3 regions of the Pseudomonas sp. FW305-3-2-15-C-LB1 genome follow, and region 3 is predicted to be linked to each of the others. Evidence: riboswitches for the same ligand, from Rfam matches in the RefSeq annotation. Region 3 holds a riboswitch; each other region holds the start of a gene.

Evidence for each region. Region 3 has a riboswitch for cobalamin ahead of cobW (cobalamin biosynthesis protein CobW). Riboswitches for the same ligand answer to the same signal wherever they lie in the genome.
Region 1: another riboswitch for cobalamin. It lies ahead of AC3WP7_RS03940 (ABC transporter substrate-binding protein); the one in region 3 lies ahead of cobW (cobalamin biosynthesis protein CobW).
Region 2: another riboswitch for cobalamin. It lies ahead of cobO (cob(I)yrinic acid a,c-diamide adenosyltransferase); the one in region 3 lies ahead of cobW (cobalamin biosynthesis protein CobW).

Annotation. Positions count from the first base shown of each region.
Region 1 is NZ_JBYSZX010000002.1:6,751-13,031, forward strand. It holds gene ptrR (putrescine utilization regulator PtrR) at 1-36, opposite strand, end outside; gene AC3WP7_RS03920 (aldehyde dehydrogenase family protein) at 140-1,522, shown strand; gene AC3WP7_RS03925 (protealysin inhibitor emfourin) at 1,579-1,884, opposite strand; gene AC3WP7_RS03930 (M4 family metallopeptidase) at 1,899-2,960, opposite strand; gene AC3WP7_RS03935 (DNA/RNA non-specific endonuclease) at 3,091-4,017, shown strand; cobalamin riboswitch at 4,054-4,248, shown strand; gene AC3WP7_RS03940 (ABC transporter substrate-binding protein) at 4,351-5,361, shown strand; gene AC3WP7_RS03945 (FecCD family ABC transporter permease) at 5,358-6,281, shown strand, end outside.
Region 2 is NZ_JBYSZX010000002.1:342,675-348,955, reverse strand. It holds gene AC3WP7_RS05420 (DUF2066 domain-containing protein) at 1-402, shown strand, start outside; gene AC3WP7_RS05415 (AI-2E family transporter) at 435-1,508, shown strand; gene hda (DnaA regulatory inactivator Hda) at 1,712-2,416, shown strand; gene AC3WP7_RS05405 (C40 family peptidase) at 2,626-3,255, shown strand; gene AC3WP7_RS05400 (C40 family peptidase) at 3,400-3,939, shown strand; cobalamin riboswitch at 4,044-4,290, shown strand; gene cobO (cob(I)yrinic acid a,c-diamide adenosyltransferase) at 4,370-4,981, shown strand; gene AC3WP7_RS05390 (cobyrinic acid a,c-diamide synthase CobB) at 4,978-6,281, shown strand, end outside.
Region 3 is NZ_JBYSZX010000012.1:51,561-57,841, forward strand. It holds gene AC3WP7_RS21520 (acyltransferase family protein) at 1-102, shown strand, start outside; gene nfuA (Fe-S biogenesis protein NfuA) at 162-746, shown strand; gene cobM (precorrin-4 C(11)-methyltransferase) at 932-1,678, opposite strand; gene AC3WP7_RS21535 (cobalamin biosynthesis protein) at 1,748-2,140, opposite strand; gene AC3WP7_RS21540 (CbtA family protein) at 2,137-2,838, opposite strand; gene AC3WP7_RS21545 (CbtB domain-containing protein) at 2,850-3,038, opposite strand; cobalamin riboswitch at 3,136-3,341, opposite strand; cobalamin riboswitch at 3,466-3,665, shown strand; gene cobW (cobalamin biosynthesis protein CobW) at 3,759-4,820, shown strand; gene cobN (cobaltochelatase subunit CobN) at 4,824-6,281, shown strand, end outside.

The sequences.
Region 1 (6,281 bases), on a different contig from region 3:
AACGGCCTTGAAGATTTCCAGTTGCACCAGGTCCAAATCATTCTCCAATCGTGAATGTATTGCTTAATATTATTCAGTTTCCAGAAAAGATATACCCCCGTAGGCTGAACCCAACCTCATCATTCAGCAGGACGGTGCCATGAACGCGACTACCCACGCCCTCTCGATCAACCCGGCCAACGGCGAAACGGTCGGCAGCTACCCGTATGAAACCGCGCAGCAACTGGACGCCGCCCTCGAGCGCGCCACCCTCGCCTTCCGCACCTGGCGCCGCCAGCCGGTCAGCCAGCGCGCCGAGTTGCTGCTGAGCCTGGCCAGCGCCCTGCGCGAACAAGCCGAAGATATGGCGCAGATGATCACCCTGGAAATGGGCAAACCCATCGCCCAGGCCCGTGCCGAAATCGAAAAATGCGCGCAGCTCAGCGAGTGGTATGCCGCCCACGGCCCGACCATGCTCGCCCCGGAACCGACGCAGGTGGACAACGGCAGCGCCCAGATCGAATACCGCCCACTGGGTCCGATCTTCGCGGTGATGCCGTGGAACTTCCCGGTGTGGCAAGTGCTGCGCGGCGCCGTGCCGACCATGCTGGCCGGCAACACCTACGTGCTCAAACACGCACCCAACGTGATGGGCAGCGCTTACCTGATCCAGCAGGCGTTCCACACCGCCGGTTTTGCCAAAGGCCTGTTTGAAGTGGTCAACGTGACCAACGACGGCGTCTCCCAAGCCATCGCCGACCCACGCATCGCCGCCGTCACCCTCACCGGCAGCGTGCGCGCCGGTATCGCCATCGGCTCCCAGGCCGGTGCCGCATTGAAAAAATGCGTGCTGGAACTGGGCGGCTCCGACCCGTTCATCGTGCTCAACGACGCCGACCTCGATGCCGCCGTACAAGCCGCCCTGATCGGCCGCTTCCAGAACAGCGGCCAGGTCTGCGCCGCCGCCAAGCGCCTGATCATCGAAAAAGGTGTGGTGCAAGCCTTCACCGCCAGATTCCTCGAAGCCAGCCGCGCCCTGGTGATGGGCGACCCGACTTCAGCCGCCACCTACATCGGCCCGATGGCCCGCTTCGACCTGCGCGACGAGCTGCATGGCCAGGTCCAGGCGACTCTGGAAGAAGGTGCCACCCTGCTGCTGGGCGGCCATAAAATACCCGGCGCCGGCAATTACTATGCGCCGACCGTACTGGCCAACGTCACCGACCAGATGACCTCGTTCAAACAGGAACTGTTCGGCCCCGTGGCCTCGATCATCACCGCCCGCGACGCCGACCACGCCGTGGCCCTGGCGAATGACAGCGAGTTCGGCCTTACCGCGAGCATCTTCACCAGCGACCCGGCGAAGGCGCGGGACATCGCCAATCAGCTGGAAACCGGCGGCATCTTCGTCAATGCCTTCAGCGTCTCCGACCCTCGGGTGGCGTTTGGCGGGATCAAGAAAAGCGGGTTCGGCCGCGAGTTGTCTCACTTCGGTGTCCGCGAGTTCTGCAACGCGCAGACCGTGTGGCTGGATCGCACATAAATCAGAGCAGCGCCTGACCTGTGGCTCACCACAGGCATGCGGTGGCCTGAAATTGTTTATGCACGAATATGCCGCCGCACACACTGCACCAACCCCTCCAGCGCCTGCGACTTCACTGGCGCGAGCACACAGACCGTGTGTTCGCGCTGGTCCTCCTTCACCGTCAGGGTGTAATGCACCTGGCCCGGGTTACCGGGCGCGGGTTCACTGCTTTGCGGCAGTTGAAAGAAGTCGCACGCCTCGACCAACTGCCGCAACTCCTGCTGGTCCTGCTCGGGCAGGCTGTCCAGCTCAACCGTACGCGGCTTGGCCAGGCCCGGAAAAAAAGCAGGCCCGCCGTTTTCCTTCAGCGAAATTTGCATGGTTGCTCCTCACGTCAGACTGAAATACCGACCGCCTTCCAGCCCTCCTTGACCGCCTTCTGCTCATCCTTGTTCGCGCCGTAGAGGCGACCGGCAACATCGTAGGTAATGCGTGCAAAGCGCAAAAACCCTGAGTTCGGCCGCAACCGCGCATCACGCAACGCGTCGTACCAGATGCGCCCGGCACGTTCCCAGGCAAACCCGCCGATTTTCGTCGCCACCTGGTAAAACGCATGGTTGGGAATACCGGAATTGATATGCACCCCGCCATTGTCCTCGTAGGTCTGCACAAAATCATCCATGTGCCCGGGCTGAGGGTCCTTGCCCAGCAGCTTGTCGTCAAACGCGGTGCCGGGGGCTTTCATCGAGCGCAGCGCGGTGCCTTTGATCTTCTTGGTAAACAACCCTTTGCCGATCAGCCAATCGGCGTCCTCGGCCTTTTGTTTCAACGAATATTGCTTGATCAACGAACCGAACACGTCCGACAGCGACTCGTTCAACGCGCCGGACTGATTGAAATACATCAGCTTGGCCTCATCCTCGGTCACACCGTGGGCCAGCTCATGGCCAATCACGTCGAGGGCGACCGTGAAGCGGTTGAACAGCTCGCCGTCCCCATCCCCGAACACCATCTGGGTCGAGTTCCAGAACGCATTGTTGTAGTTCTGGCCAAAGTGCACGGTAGCGTCCAGGGCCATGCCGGCATCGTCGATGGAGTTGCGGTCAAAGACCTGATCGAAAAAGTCGAAGGTGGCACCCAGCCCATCATAGGCCTCGTCCACCGCCGCGTCGCCACTGACGGGCTGGCCTTCGCCACGGATGAGTTTGCCCGGCAGGCTGTCGCTGCCCTCGGCGCTGTAGATCGAGCGTCGTTTGTCGGCGCCCATGGCCAGCGCCAGGTGCGCCGGGCCCTTGGCGGGCACCGCGACCATGCGCAGCGAGCGGAAGGTGCTGTCCTTGGCGCGGGTACGCAGCGCGACATCCCGTTGCGCTTTGTCACCGTTACGCGCGATCTGGTCGAGCATATAGGGCGGGATCAGGCAGAAAATCGGGTTACGGTAATGGCGATCACACATGGGCTGGCTCCTTGTTGGCGTGTGCTGAACGTCCGGATGACCGTTTGAGGATAGCCCCCAGGGGTTAGTGCGTATGATCAATTGTCATTAATCTATGTTGCAGTCGTGTTTATCCAAGGAGGACTGACCGATGCCCGCACGTAAAGCCAAAATCGACCTTGCCTACCGCCCCCGGCTTGCCGACCTGCGCCCATTGATCGCGCCGAGCCCCACGCTGCTGGAGGCACGCGCAGCGACACCCCGCGTCACGCCGGCCAAAGACTTGAAGGACCGGCGTGGCTACGCGGAGGACTTTCTCGGCAGCTTCGGGGTGCCCTGGCCCACGCTGGAAGAAGCGTTGGCGAGCGATGCCCAGAAGCGCCTGGACTACACGCACTTCTCCATAACGATGTCACGCGCCAAGCGCCTCGCGCTGTATGTGGGCGTCAACATCGACGGCGGCCAGCATGTGGACATCATCCGCAGCAACGACACCTGGGCCTACGATGGCCGCCTGCCGGTCGACGCCCAAGTCGGCGAAGCGCTCTACGCCGGCAATGGCCTGGACCGCGGCCACCTGGTGCGCCGCCAGGACCCCAATTGGGGCGACGTGGCGCAAACCGCCAACCTCGACACTTTCCACTTCACCAACTGCTCGCCGCAGATGAGCGGGTTCAACCAGAAGACCTGGCTGGAACTCGAAGACTACATCCTCGACAACACCCAACGCTGGAAAGCCCGGGCCACGGTGTTCAGCGGCCCGGTGTTCGCTGACGACGACCGCATTTACCGGGGCGTGCAGATCCCCAAGGCGTTCTGGAAGGTGGTCGCCTACCTGAGCGATGACGGCAAGCCTTCGGCCAGCGCCTACATGATCGATCAGAGCCGCGAACTGGGCCAATTGGAGCTAGTGTTCGGCCAGCTGCGCACCTACCAGCGCAGCGTGATCCAGATCGAGCGCCTGACCGGCATCCGCTTCGGCAACCTGGCCGACTACGACGGCTTCAGCAACGAAGAACGCGCCACCGGCACGCGCATCGAAGCGCTGATCCAGGGGCCCGAGGACATTCGTCTCTGACCGGGCACGCCGTGGGCTATGTCGCCCCGCCTTAATCAACTACCATACCGCGCCGGTTCCCAAACGGGACTAATAGGGAATCCGAGGCGCGGTACACCCGCGCCAACCGGAACTGCCCCCGCAACTGTAGATGCCGAGCCTGCTCCTCGATGCCACTGGACCTCGTCCGGGAAGGCTGGAGCCTGGCGACGACGCATCAGTCAGGAGACCTGCCGGCCCAAGCTCAATCACTAACCGGCGGGGTGTCCGGGAAGGACATTCTTGCCTGTCGCTCCCCCGGAGCCCGAGAGTGAATTTCCGAATGGCACGTACGCTTCACTCGGAGATCGCCCCATGCTGCCACGCGTTACCGCCCTGCTCACAGGCGTTGGCTTCTGTGCCCTGGCCCAAGCCGCGCCCACTCACTACCCGCTGACGGTGGAAAACTGCGGCAGCCAGATCACCTTTGCGCAAGCTCCCGCCCGCAGCGTGACCATCGGCCAGGCCGCCACCGAGATGCTGTATGCCCTGGGCGTGGCCGATAAAGTGGTCGGCACCTCGCTGTGGTTCAACAGTGTGTTGCCGCAGTACAAGGCACAGAACGATAAAATCGAGCGCCTGGCCAACAACGAACCGAGCTTCGAAGCCGTGATCGCCAAGCGCCCGCAACTGGTGGCCGCCGAGCTGGAATGGGTGGTCGGCGCGCAAGGCGTGGTCGGTACCCGCGAGCAGTTCCATGAACTGAAGATCCCCACCTACCTGCTGCCCTCCGACTGCGAAGGCAAGGACAACCTGGTGGGCGCCGACGGCACACGGCTGGAGCCGTTTCGCATCGAGACCATCTATAAAAGCATCCGCCAACTGGCGCAGATCTTCGACGTGCAGGAGCGCGGCCAGCAGCTGAACGACGAGCTCAAGGCGCGCCTGGCCAAATCCGTCGCCACCGTGCAGGGCAAAGGCCTCAAGCAGGCCAGCGCGCTGGTGTGGTTCTCCAGTGCCGAGATGGCCAGCGATCCATACGTGGCCGGCCACAAAGGCATCCCCGAATTCATGCTGCAAACCCTGGGCCTTTCCAACGTGGTGCAGTCCGATGAAGAGTGGCCCGCCGTGGGTTGGGAAACCATCGCCAAGGCCAACCCGACCTTCCTCGTCATCGCGCGCATGGACCGCCGCCGCTACCCGGCCGACGACCATGAAAAGAAACTCGCCTTCCTGCGCAGCGACCCGGTAACGCGCAACATGGACGCGGTGAAAAACAACCGCATCATCATCCTCGACGCCCTGGCGTTGCAGGCCAGCATCCGCATGTTCGACGGCCTTGAACAACTGGCCACGGCCATCGACGGCTACGACCTGCCAAAATGATGCGCACCCTGCTCGCCCTGGCCCTGCTCCTGGTTGCCGTCCTCGCCGGCGTGGCCATTGGTGAAACCGCCATCTCGCCACAGGTGGTGCTCCAGGTACTCGCCAACAAACTGTGGGGCGCCGGCTACGTGCTCGACCCCATCGATGAAGGCGTGGTGTGGAACTACCGCCTCACCCGCGCCCTGGTCGCCGCCGCCTGCGGTGCCGGGCTGGCCACCTGCGGGGTGATTTTGCAATCGCTGTTGCGCAACCCGCTGGCCGATCCCTACCTGCTGGGCATCAGCGCCGGCGCTTCGACCGGTGCGGTGCTGGTGGCGTTGATGGGTGTGGGCGGCGGCTTGGTGTCGTTGTCGGCGGGCGCGTTTATCGGCGCGATGGCGGCGTTTGCCCTGGTGATCCTGTTGGCGCGGGCCAGCGGTTCGGTCAGTGGCACCGGCCAGATCATCCTCGCCGGTATTGCCGGCTCGCAATTGTTCAATGCGCTCACCGCGTTCCTGATCACAAAGTCGGCCAGCTCCGAACAGGCGCGCGGCATCCTGTTCTGGCTGCTCGGCAATCTAAGCGGCGTGCGTTGGCCCTCGGTGTGGCTGGCGGTGCCGGTGGCGGTCGCCGGCCTGGCCGTGTGCCTGTGGCACCGCCGGGCGCTGGATGCGTTTACCTTTGGCAGCGACTCGGCGGCGTCACTCGGTATTCCGGTGCGCCGCGTGCAATTTGTGCTGGTGGGCTGCGCGGCGCTGGTGACGGCAGTGATGGTGTCGATTGTCGGCTCTATCGGCTTTGTCGGGCTGGTGATTCCCCATGCCGTGCGCCTGTTGCTTGGCACCGGGCATTCGCGGCTGTTGCCCGCCAGCGCCTTGGGTGGCGCGTTGTTCCTGATTGCGGCGGATGTGCTGTCGCGCACGCTGATCAAGGGCCAGGTG
Region 2 (6,281 bases), on a different contig from region 3:
TGGCTGGGCGACAAGAGCGAGCAGGGCGCCGCGCAAGGGGCCGACACCGGCGCTGTAGCCGACGCGGTGATGCTGGCGATCAGCCAAAAGCTCGCGCCACGCTTTGCGGTCAAACCCGGCGTGAGCACCGAACAATTGCTGGAAGTGCAGGGCATGACCCTGGAGCGTTATGCCGCGCTGGGTCACCTGCTGGAGCCTTTCGGTGGCCAGCCGCAGTTAGTGGATGGCAATCGCATCGTATACCGCGTCAATGGCAGTGCCGATCAGTTGCGTACCCAGTTGAGCCTGGCCAAGTTGCAGGAGATTCCTGCGGGTGAGGCACCGGTCCCGCAACCGGTGGCGGAGGGTGCGCAGCCGGCTGCTGCACCAGAACCTCAGGCGCAAATGCGTTTTCGCTGGTAGCAGTTTTCTTCTTTATATAGATGGAGTGGTTTATGGCGGATACGCGTCGTTGGGTGTGGCTTGGCGGGTTTGTCCTGCTGTGCGTTTTTGTGTTCCTGCTGCATTCGATCCTGACGCCATTCCTGGTCGCGTTGCTGCTGGCTTACCTGTTCGATCCGGTGGTGGATCGCCTGGAAAAAGCCGGGTTGTCGCGGACCTGGGGCGTGGTGGCGGTGTTCGCCCTGTTTACCTTGATCATCACGGCGTTGGTGCTGGTGCTGGTGCCGATGCTGGCCAAGCAGTTGTTCCGCTTGTATGAGCTGGCGCCGCAGATGCTCGATTGGCTGCAGCACACGGCGATGCCGTGGGCCCAGGCCAAGTTGGGGTTGGCGGATGGTTTCTGGAAGTTCGACAAGGTCAAGGCGGCCATCAGCGAACATATGGGCCAGACCACCGATATTGTCGGGGTCATCCTCAGCCAGGCGACGGCGTCCAGCCTGGCGTTGATCGGCTGGCTGACCAACCTGGTGCTGATCCCGGTGGTGGCGTTCTACCTGCTGCGCGACTGGGACATCATGATGGCCAAGATCCGCAGCCTGCTGCCGCGCAACCGTGAGGAGCGCATTGTTTCGCTGGCTGAGGAATGCCATGAGGTGCTCGGCGCCTTCGTGCGCGGGCAGTTGCTGGTGATGCTGGCCCTGGGGATCATCTACGCGGCCGGCTTGATGGCTATCGGCCTGGAGCTGGGTCTGTTGATCGGCCTGATCGCCGGCCTTGCCGCAATCGTGCCTTATATGGGGTTTGTGATTGGGATCGGCGCGGCGCTGGTCGCGGGCTTGTTCCAGTTTGGCGGGGACTTGTACCCGATGCTGGGGATCGTGGCCGTCTTCATGGTCGGCCAGGCGTTGGAAGGCATGGTGCTCACGCCGTTGTTGGTCGGGGATCGGATTGGTCTGCATCCGGTGGCGGTGATCTTTGCGATTCTGGCGGGTGGTGAGTTGTTTGGCTTCACGGGCATCCTGCTGGCGTTGCCGGTGGCGGCGGTGATCATGGTGCTGGTGCGCCATGTGCACGATCTATACAAGGATTCGGATGCTTATACGGGGGTTGAAGATCCCGACCTGTAACTCTATCTTCACAAACCCGGTCAAGGCCGGGTTTGTCTTTTCTGGGGGCGGTCCGTCAAACAATCTGCATAAATCCAACAAGTTAACGCAAACCTTTGATTTTGCTTGGGGTCTGTTGCATTGTGCGCCCGGCGTCACGGGTATAAACTTTGCAAACTTTACACAGAGGCCACTAACGGTTCGTTCGGAGCCGTTCAGTCAGCATGAAACCGATTCAGCTGCCCTTGGGTGTGCGTCTGCGTGACGACGCCACCTTCATCAACTACTACCCAGGCGCCAATGCCGCTGCACTCGGCTATGTCGAGCGGCTCTGCGAAGCCGACGCCGGGTGGACTGAAAGCCTGATCTATCTGTGGGGCAAGCACGGCGTAGGGCGTACCCACCTGTTGCAGGCTGCGTGCCTGCGGTTCGAGCAGATGGGCGAACCGGCGGTGTACCTGCCGTTGGCCGAGTTGATGGATCGCGGTATCGGCATCTTCGATCACCTTGAGCAATACGAACTGGTGTGCCTGGATGACTTGCAGGCGATCGCCGGCAAGGCGGATTGGGAAGAAGCGCTGTTTCACCTGTTCAATCGCTTGCGTGACAGCGGTCGGCGCCTGCTGATTGCCGCGTCGACTTCGCCACGCGAGTTGCCGATCAAGCTGGCCGACCTCAAGTCGCGCATGACCCTGGCGCTGATCTTCCAGATGCGCCCGCTGTCCGACGAAGACAAATTGCGTGCCCTGCAATTGCGGGCCTCCCGTCGCGGCCTGCACCTCACCGACGAAGTCGGGCACTTTATCCTTACTCGAGGCACCCGCAGCATGAGTGCGCTGTTCGATTTGCTCGAGCAGCTCGATCAGGCGTCCTTGCAGGCTCAAAGAAAATTGACGATCCCTTTTCTCAAGGAAACGTTGGGCTGGTAACTCATTGAATTTACGCGGTTCGCCATTTTACGGGCGCCAGAAAACCTGCGTTTCTGCCGGCTGGGCATCGCATTCGAACCGATAAATGGAATTACGGCTTAGATGTCATAGTCCAATCGCGAAGTCACATAGAGCACGATTGAATTTGCAAATCGATGTGATAGAAGGCATAGTCTCGACTTCTTTACATATCAGCCACGGTCGTGCCCATGCTAAATCGCTTCGCACCCCTCGTGCCCCTCGCACTCGTTACCCTGTTGTTTGGTTGCGCCTCCCACCCTCAGCAGGTGGTCGATCAGCAGAAACCACAGGTTCAAAATCAGGCAAAATTCGTTGCTGCACAATCTGCCTCTGTTTATGAGGAAGAAGTCGCAACGGAAAAGGAACTGGCCGACTTCGCCGGCAACAAGCCTTATCAGCTTCCAGTCCTGGCCGACAGCATCCTCGAACGCGGCATGTCCCTGATCGGTACCCGTTACCGTTTCGGTGGTACCTCTGAAGCCGGTTTCGACTGCAGCGGTTTCATCGGCTACCTGTTTCGTGAAGAGGCCGGCATGAATCTGCCGCGCTCCACCCGCGAAATGATCAACGTGAATGCACCGTTGGTCGCACGCAACAACCTCAAGCCTGGCGATCTGCTTTTCTTCAGTACGGCAGGCCGTGGTCGTGTGAGCCACGCCGGTATCTACCTGGGCGATAACCAGTTTATCCACTCCAGCAGCCGTCGCAGTGGCGGTGTCCGGGTCGATAACCTGGGTGACAGCTACTGGAGCAAAACCTTCATCGAAGCCAAGCGCGCACTCGCCATGGCCCCGACGACGGTTACCGCTAGCAAGTAAACTTAAAGTGATACTTGAAGTTTGACGTGTAAGCGCTAGAATCCCTGGACATTGTTGTAATCCGTTCGCGCGAGCTTTGCTTGCGCGTTCTGGTTTTCAGCGTTCGGCAGCGAAAGCCGCATCCAGACCAGGATTGTTCTGCACATGTCGACCTCGGCCCGCCTGATTCTCATTGTTTGCGCCGCGCTCCTCAGCGCCTGCGCAAGCCGCACACCGCCGCCCGCTCCCGTAGCGGTGAAGCCCAAGCCGGTGTTCAACTATTCCACCCAGAATTTCTCGCCCGCAGCTGAAGACGTACTCTTCCGCGCGCTGGGCCTGGTCGGCACGCCTTACCGTTGGGGCGGCAACACGCCGGACTCCGGGTTTGATTGCAGCGGCCTGATCGGGTTTGTCTTCCGCGATGCCGCCGGGATTTCCCTGCCGCGTACCACCCGCGAGTTGATCGTAATGCGCGCGCAGGACGTCAGCGAGCAGAACCTGCAGACCGGCGACCTGCTGTTCTTCGCCACCGGTGGCGGTTCCCAGGTCAGCCACGCCGGAATCTACGTGGGTGAAGGGCGCTTTGTGCATGCGCCACAAACCGGCGGTACGGTGAAGCTGGACACGTTGTCCAAGGCCTATTGGCAGAATGCCTATTTGAGCGCCAAGCGCGTTTTGCCGGGCAACCTGGCACGCAATCCTTAGCGCCAGACTCGAATCGAAATGTGGGAGGGGGCAAGCCCCCTCCCACAGTTGTTTTGTGTCGACTTCAAGTTGCTTTAATTGACGCTCCACCCCCAACCTACTACCCTTCGCCGCTTGTTCCAGGTGCTCTGTGACCCACGGGTCGACAGAGTGAAACAGGGAAGCCGGTGAGTGAGCGCACTTCTACACAGTGCCGCCGCGATTCCGGCGCTGCCCCCGCAACGGTAAATGAGTCAAGACGCTGCCTTTTGCCACTGTATCGCCTGCGATATGGGAAGGCGCAGCGTTGGCCTGCCTTCAGCCAGCACGCCACTCATGAGCCCGGAGACCGGCCTGCAACATCCAACAGCATCACGGTGGGCGATGCTTGGCTGTCTGCTTTTCTTTTTTCCTGCCCGCCGTTTTTGTCCAGCCCCAACGGAGAGCTGCCATGACCGATTCCCCCGACCGCGACGAACGCCACCTGGCGCGCATGCTGCGCAAAAAAGCCGTGATCGACGAGCGCATCGCCAACTCCCCCAACGAATGCGGTCTGCTGCTGGTGCTGACCGGCAACGGCAAAGGTAAAAGCAGCTCCGCGTTCGGCATGTTGGCCCGTGCCATGGGCCACGGCATGCAGTGCGGTGTGGTGCAGTTCATCAAGGGGCGCAACAGCACTGGAGAAGAATTGTTCTTCCGTCGCTTCCCCGAGCAAGTGCGCTTCCATGTAATGGGCGAAGGCTTCACCTGGGAAACCCAGGACCGCCAGCGCGACATCGCCGCCGCCGAGGCCGCCTGGGCAGTCTCCCGCGAATTGCTGCAGGACCCCTCCATCGGCCTGGTGGTGCTGGACGAACTGAACATCGCGCTCAAGCACGGCTACCTCGACCTGGACCAGGTCCTCAGCGACCTGCAAGCCCGTCCACCGATGCAACACGTGGTGGTCACCGGCCGTGGCGCCAAGCCCGAGTTGATCGAAATGGGCGACACCGTCACCGAAATGGGCATGCTCAAGCACGCGTTCCAGGCCGGTATCAAGGCACAGAAGGGCGTCGAACTTTGAATCAGCCCCGTCATTGCCCTGCCGTTTTGATCGCCGCTCCGGCGTCCGGCCAGGGCAAAACCACCGTCACCGCCGCGCTCGCCCGTTTGCACCGCAACCTGGGGCGCAAGGTGCGCGTGTTCAAATGCGGCCCGGACTTTCTCGACCCGATGATCCACGAACGCGCCAGCGGTGCGCCGGTGTATCAGTTGGATATGTGGATGGTGGGCGAGCAGGAAAGTCGTCGTTTGCTGTGGGAAGCGGCGGGGGAGGCAGACCTGATCCTGATCGAAGGCGTGATGGGCCTGTTCGACGGCACACCCTCCAGCGCCGACCTGGCGCGACACTTCGGCGTGCCGGTGCTGGGGGTGATCGACGGCACGGCCATGGCGCAGACCTTCGGCGCGTTGGCATTGGGCCTGGCGCGCTATCAGCCGGATCTGCCATTCGCCGGTGTATTGGCCAACCGTGTCGGCACCCTGCGTCATGCGCAACTGCTCGAAGGCAGCCTCACCGAGGGCCTGCGCTGGTATGGCGCATTGTCACGCGAGACCGGTATCGAACTGCCCAGTCGCCACCTCGGCCTGGTGCAAGCGAGCGAACTGAATGACCTCGATGTACGCCTGGACGCCGCCGCCCAAGCGTTGGGCAGCAGTTGCGAAGTCGCCTTGGCGCCGCCGGTGACGTTCGCTGCGCCCCAAGTGATCGAGGCTGAGCCGTTGCTCAAGGGCGTGCGCATTGCCGTGGCCCGCGATGAGGCCTTCGCCTTTACCTACGGCGCGAGTCTCGACCTGCTGCGCGCAATGGGCGCTGAGCTGACGTTTTTCTCGCCGATTCACGATCGCCAATTGCCTGATGCCGACAGCCTCTACCTGCCCGGCGGTTACCCGGAATTGCACCACCAGGCGCTGTCGGAAAACATCCCGATGCTCGACGCCATTCGCGCTCACCACGCGGTCGGCAAACCCTTGCTTGCCGAATGCGGCGGCATGCTCTACCTGCTGGACTCGCTGACCGATGTCGACGGCATCCGCGCTGAACTGCTCGGCCTGTTGCAGGGCGACGCGGTGATGCAAAAGAAACTGGCGGCCTTGGCCCTGCAAAACGTCGAATTACCGGAAGGCACCCTGCGTGGCCATACCTATCACCACTCCCTGACCACCACTGAATGGCAACCGATTGCCCGTGGCCTGAGCCCCAATGGCGGGCGCGGTGCCGAGGCGGTGTATCGGCAGGGGCGGATGACGGCGTCCTACGTACACTTCTATTTCCCATCCAATCCCCAGGCGGTGGCCGCATTGTTCGCGCCCGATCCAGCACT
Region 3 (6,281 bases):
TCATATTGGAGCTACCAATGGCTTGAAAAGGGAACCTATCGCGCCCTCAAGCGCTGGCTTGACATAGAGGGGCCGGAATCTATTGCCCGACAAAAATACTAGGACTTTGTACCTGCGTAATATTTTGGCGTAAACTGCCGGCAAGCCTGTGAGGAGTTTCCATGACTGCCATAACCATTACCGACGCCGCCCACGATTACCTGGCCGACCTGCTGTCCAAGCAGAACACCCCGGGTATCGGCATCCGCGTCTTTATCACCCAGCCCGGCACCCAATACGCCGAGACGTGCATTGCCTACTGCAAGCCCGGCGAAGAGAAGCCTGAAGACACCGCCCTGGGGCTGAAAAGCTTCACCGCGTACATCGATGCCTTCAGCGAAGCTTTCCTTGACGATGCCGTGGTCGATTACGCCACCGACCGCATGGGCGGCCAATTGACCATCAAGGCACCGAACGCCAAGGTGCCGAACGTCAACGCTGACAGCCCGGTCAACGAGCGTATCAACTACTACCTGCAGACCGAGATCAACCCAGGTCTGGCCAGTCACGGCGGCCAGGTCAGCCTGATCGACGTGGTTGAAGACGGTATTGCCGTGCTCAAGTTCGGCGGTGGCTGCCAGGGTTGTGGCCAGGCGGACGTGACCCTGCGCGAAGGCATCGAGCGCACCTTGCTCGAGCGTATTCCGGAGCTCAAGGGCGTACGTGACGTGACCGACCACACGCAGAAAGAAAACGCCTACTACTGAGTAAGGCGTTCGCTGCGGACATAAAAACGGCGCCCCGTGAGCGCCGTTTTTTTTGCTTTAAATTCAATAGATTACGCTATCTATCTAATGTTGAGTGTTCATTGCGAAAGCTGGGCTGTCAGATTTTTTTTAATAAATTTACTCAATAAAATCAATATGTTGTAAATGTTTTGTGATGTTGAATATCAAGATCGATAAAGATGCGCATGCCCCGCCCGATACAACGATGACTCACTGAAACTGTCACTCGCCAACACCCGACCCACCACAATCAACGCCGTACGCCGAAACCCTTTGGTCGCCACTTTTGCAGCGATGTCACTGAGGGTTCCGACCGCCCAATCCTGATCGGGCCACGTCGCCCGGTGCACCACGGCAACCGGACAATCCGCGCCATAATGGGGCAGCAGTTCGGCGACGATCCTGTCCAGGTGGTTGACCCCCAGATGAATCGCCATGGTGGTGCCATGTCGCGCCAGGCTGTCGAAGTCCTCACCGGCCGGCATGCTGGTTTTATCCGCGTAGCGGGTCAGAATCACGCTCTGGGCAATGTCGGGCAGGGTCAGCTCGGTTTCCAGCAGGGCCGCGCAAGCGGCCACCGCCGTAACGCCAGGGATGATCTGGAACGGGATGCCCAGGTCGCGCAAATGGCGGATCTGCTCGCCGATCGCGCCATACAGGCTGGGGTCGCCGGAGTGCACGCGTGCCACATCCTGGCCCTTGGCATGGGCGGCCTTGATCAGGTCGATGATCTGTTCCAGGTGCAGTTCGGCGCTGTTGGTCACCGTTTCTGCCTGATGACCTTCCAGTACCGCCGCCGGCACCAGCGAGCCGGCATAGATGATCACCGGGCAACTGCGGATCAGCCGTTGGCCTTTGACGGTGATCAATTCCGGGTCGCCGGGGCCTGCGCCGATGAAGTAGACGGTCATGGGAAATCCTGATGAAAAACGGGCGAGCATGAAATCTGCTCATGATCGAAAGGGGCGATTATCGGGTTTTCAGTCGGCGCACGCCAATGCAAAGGTGGCCAGGGCGGTTTTCTGGCGGGTGATCAGCAGGTGCGCAGGGGCGTTGGCGAGCTGTTCGGCCAGGGCCAGGGCGGCGCTTTCGGCGATGCCGTAACAGCCGGTGTGGGCAAAAGCCACGTCCGATTTATGGCTCAGCCGGTCGGCATAAATCGCCAGTCGTTCAGCGTTGAAACACTGCAACGGCAGGTTCAGCCGCGCGGCCAAGGCCAGTAGCCCGGGTTCTTCCTGTTTGCGATCAAGACTGGCCAGCGCAGTGATACGGTGGCGCTCGATACCGCCCTCGACGAGGGCGGCGTCAAACAAGGCCAGCAGAGTGTGGACATCACAGCCCTCCCGGCAGCCCAGGCCGACGACCAGTTTCACGCCGAGTATCGATCGTCACGGTTGCGGCGGAACAGCCAGGCGCTGATCAGGCCGAGGGCCAGCCAGAACGCCACGTTGGTCAGCTGCGAAGCAATCTTGAACTGCGCTTCCAGTGCTTCCGGGGCCAGCATCGAATGCACTTGCGGTTGTGGCGCGCCGATCACGTGCGGCACCACCAGGATTGCCGCGCCCAGCGCCTTGAGCAGCCAGTTGCGACCGAACACGATCAGCGCGATACCGGCTGCAGTAGACGCGGCAGTACCGATCCACCAGATCTGCCGTTGTGCCAGGTCAGCGGCGGCGGTGCCCGGCAGCTCGGGCGGCAGGCCCAGGGTAGGCGCCAGTACAAAGGTCGCATAACCCGCCAGGCCCCAGAGCAGGCCTTGGGCGGTACGGGTTGGTGCACGCAGGGTGTACAGGCCGGCCAGCATCAGGGCGAAGCCAACGGCGACCACCAGGTTTCCACCCGTGGTGGACAGCACGCGCTGCCAGCCGTCTTCAGGCTCCCAGGCTTCGGCGTCATGGGTATGTGCAGTTGCGCCGTCGGCGTGTTCGTGCAGTTCAGTCGCTGCCGGGGCCTTTTCAAAGGTCTCCGCCTGCAGAATCAGCGGGGCGACCCAGAAACTTTGCAGCAAAGTCAGCAACAGGGCAGCCAGAAGGCCGGTGAAACCTGCGGTTTGCGCAATACGCTTGATCATGTCGGCAAGCCTCAGTGGCACGGGAACGCGGCGCTGTGGCGGGTATCGTGGGCAGCGTTGTGTACCGCCTCGATATGCGAGAAGCCGGCGAAATACACCAGGCACGCGCCGAGGATCGACGCACCGATGGCGGCGGTCAGGCGTTGGCCCAAGGTAGAGGTGCTGCTGGTGGCGTGCGAAGTGCTGCTGATGATCGACATGGCGCGTCCCTTTCAGGTGTCAGGGTGAAACGAGCGCATGAAAGCCCCGCGAGCCAGGCACGCAGGGCTTTGAACAGCGCCCGCCCACCGCGGGTTTGTTATCTGATTTTTTCGGGCCGGTCTCCGGGCTTGCGAGGGGCTCAATGCCTGAAAACGTCGCCTTCCCATGCCGACTGGCACAGTGGATATGACGTTTCGCTCGCTTACCGTTGCGGGGGCAGCACCGGACTGTCATGCGTGTGTGCATGAGTCACCGGTTTCCCGTTTCACCCTTTGCAGGGCACCCGAAACAAGATGTGTAGGAGAGCATGGGGGTGGGAGGGGAGTCAATTGGGGATGTGCGTTCTGGGGGCATGTCCGTTACCGCAGCAATGGATATGTACTCAAGCCAACCCAACCCCATCATTGACCATCCCCCAAGCACTGCGTAGCCTTGCACCCTCGAGGTTCTTCGGCCCAGGCCGAAGCTAAGAAGGGAACGCGGTCCAAGCCGCGGCTGCCCCCGCAACTGTAAAGGGTTCAGCTGACTGCCACGCCACTGCCGACAAGGCGGGAAGGCGCAGCCAGCGCCGGTCGCAAGACCCGCAAGCCCCAAGCCAGGAGACCTGCCTCGCAACCGATTTTCTACTTCAACCGGGCGGGGTGATCCGGTGACGAAATCCGCTGCTGCGCGCCGTCGCAGCGCCAATCGTCCCATATGCCCGCCCCCAAGGGCATCCGATGAAAACACTGGCCAAACTCCCCGTTACCATCGTCACCGGCTTCCTCGGCTCGGGTAAGACCACCTTGCTGCGCCACATGCTGGACAACGCCCAGGGCCGTCGCATCGCGGTGATCGTCAACGAATTCGGCGAGCTGGGCATCGACGGTGAAATCCTCAAGCAGTGCTCCATCGGTTGCACCGAAGAAGAGGCCAACGGCCGCGTCTACGAATTGGCCAATGGCTGCCTGTGCTGCACCGTGCAGGAAGAATTCTTCCCGGTGATGCGCGAATTGGTCGCCCGCCGCGGCGATCTCGACCATATCCTCATTGAAACTTCCGGCCTGGCATTGCCCAAGCCATTGGTGCAAGCCTTCCAGTGGCCGGAAATCCGCAGTGCCTGCACCGTGGATGCGGTGATCACCGTGGTCGACAGCCCAGCCGTCGCCGCCGGCACTTTCGCTGCCTTCCCGGACCAGGTGGACGCACAGCGCAAACTCGACCCGAACCTGGACCACGAATCGCCGTTGCACGAGTTGTTCGCCGATCAACTGGCGAGCGCCGACCTGGTGATCCTCAACAAGGCCGACCTGATCAATGCCGAAGACCTGGCTCGCGTGCGCCTGGAAGTCGCCGAGGAGCTGCCGCCGGCGGTGAAGATCGTCGAAGCCAGCAGTGGTCGCTTGCCCCTGGACGTATTGATCGGCCTGGGCGCCGGTTCCGAAGAGCACATCGACGGCCGCCACAGCCACCACGATCATCACCACGAAGGTGAAGACGACCACGACCACGATGCGTTTGACTCGATTTCCATCGACTTGCCGCAAGCCGATGAAGCACTGCTGCTCGATGCCCTGACGCAACTGGTGGTGCAACACGGCATCCTGCGCGTCAAAGGTTTCGCCGCCATCCCGAACAAACCGATGCGCCTGCTGATCCAGGGTGTGGGCACGCGGTTCGACAAACACTTCGACCGCGCCTGGGGCGCTGAAGAAGCGCGCACCACGCGCCTGGTGCTGATCGGCCAGGAACTGGACGCGGCGGGCCTCGAAGCGCAACTGCGCGCCGCCCTCAGCGTCTGACCCATGCACCTGCTCAGGACCCAGCCCGGTGGTTTCGTCTCGGACGACAATATTGCCGACCTTGGCCAAACCCCCGCTGACCTGGTGATCCTGTGCAGCGGCGATTCCAGCCTGGCGCTGCTGGCCGAAGCGGCCCAGCAATTGCCCGACGACTACCCGAGCCTGCGCCTGGCCAACCCGATGCAGGTGCAGAACCATGCCTCGGTCGACTTGTACGTCGATGAGGTGCTGCGCCACGCCAAGGTCATCCTGATTTCGCTGCATGGCGGTATCGGTTACTGGCGCTACGGCATCGAGCGTCTGGTGGAGTTGGCCGAGCGCGGTGTGCAGCTGATCCTGGTGCCGGGGGATGATCGCCCGGACCCGGAACTCAGCGGGCTGAGCACCGTCGGTGCCGAAGCGCGTGATCGGCTGTGGCACTTCCTGCGTCAGGGCGGCCTGGGCAATGCCCTGGATTTCTATCGTTGCCTGGCCAGCGCCTACCTGTGCCGCGACTATGCCTGGGCCGAGCCCCAAACCCTGCCACGCACGGCGATCTATCACCCGCACCACGCCAGCGCCCGCCTGAACCATTGGCAGGCAGACTGGAACGCCGACTGGCCGGTGGCGGCGGTGTTGTTCTACCGCTCCCATTTGCAGGCGGCCAATACCGGTTTTATCGATGTGTTCTGCCAGCGCCTGCACGCAGCGGGGCTTAACCCGTTGCCGATGGCGGTCGCCAGTTTGAAAGAGCCCGGCTGCCTGGCGGTGGTCGAAGACCTGCTGGATGAGGTCGGCGCGGCGGTGATCCTCAATACCACCGGCTTCGCCCAATCCAGCCCCGAAGCGCCGCATTTGCGCCCGTTTCGCCGCAATATCCCGGTGATCCAGGCCATTTGTGCCCAGGACAACCAGCCCGGCTGGGAGGCCAGCGAGCAGGGCCTCGGCCCCCGCGACCTGGCGATGCACATCGCGTTGCCGGAGCTGGATGGGCGCATCATCAGCCGGCCCATCAGCTTCAAGGACCTGGCCTGGCGCAGCGAACGCAGCCAGTCGGATGTGGTGTGCTACCGCGCTGCGCCGGAACGCATGGATTTTGTCGCCGAGCTGGCGCGGCGTTGGGTCGAGTTGGCGAGGGTGCCGAATGCGGAGAAACGCGTTGCGCTGATCCTCGCCAACTACCCGACCCGCGACGGTCGCATCGGCAACGGCGTGGGCCTGGATACACCGGCGGCGGCGCTGAACATCCTGCGTGCCTTGCAAGCCGAAGGCTATGCGCTGCCGGACGTATTGCCGGAGTGTGGCACGGCGTTGATCCACGAGTTGCTCGGCGGCGTCACCAACGACCTGCACAGCCTCGACCTGCGCCCTTGCCATCAAAGCCTGGGCCTGGACGAGTACGAGGCGATGTTCCAGTGCCTGCCCGAAGCCAATCGCCAGGCGGTGCTGGAGCGCTGGGGCGCGCCGCAGAACGATCCGATG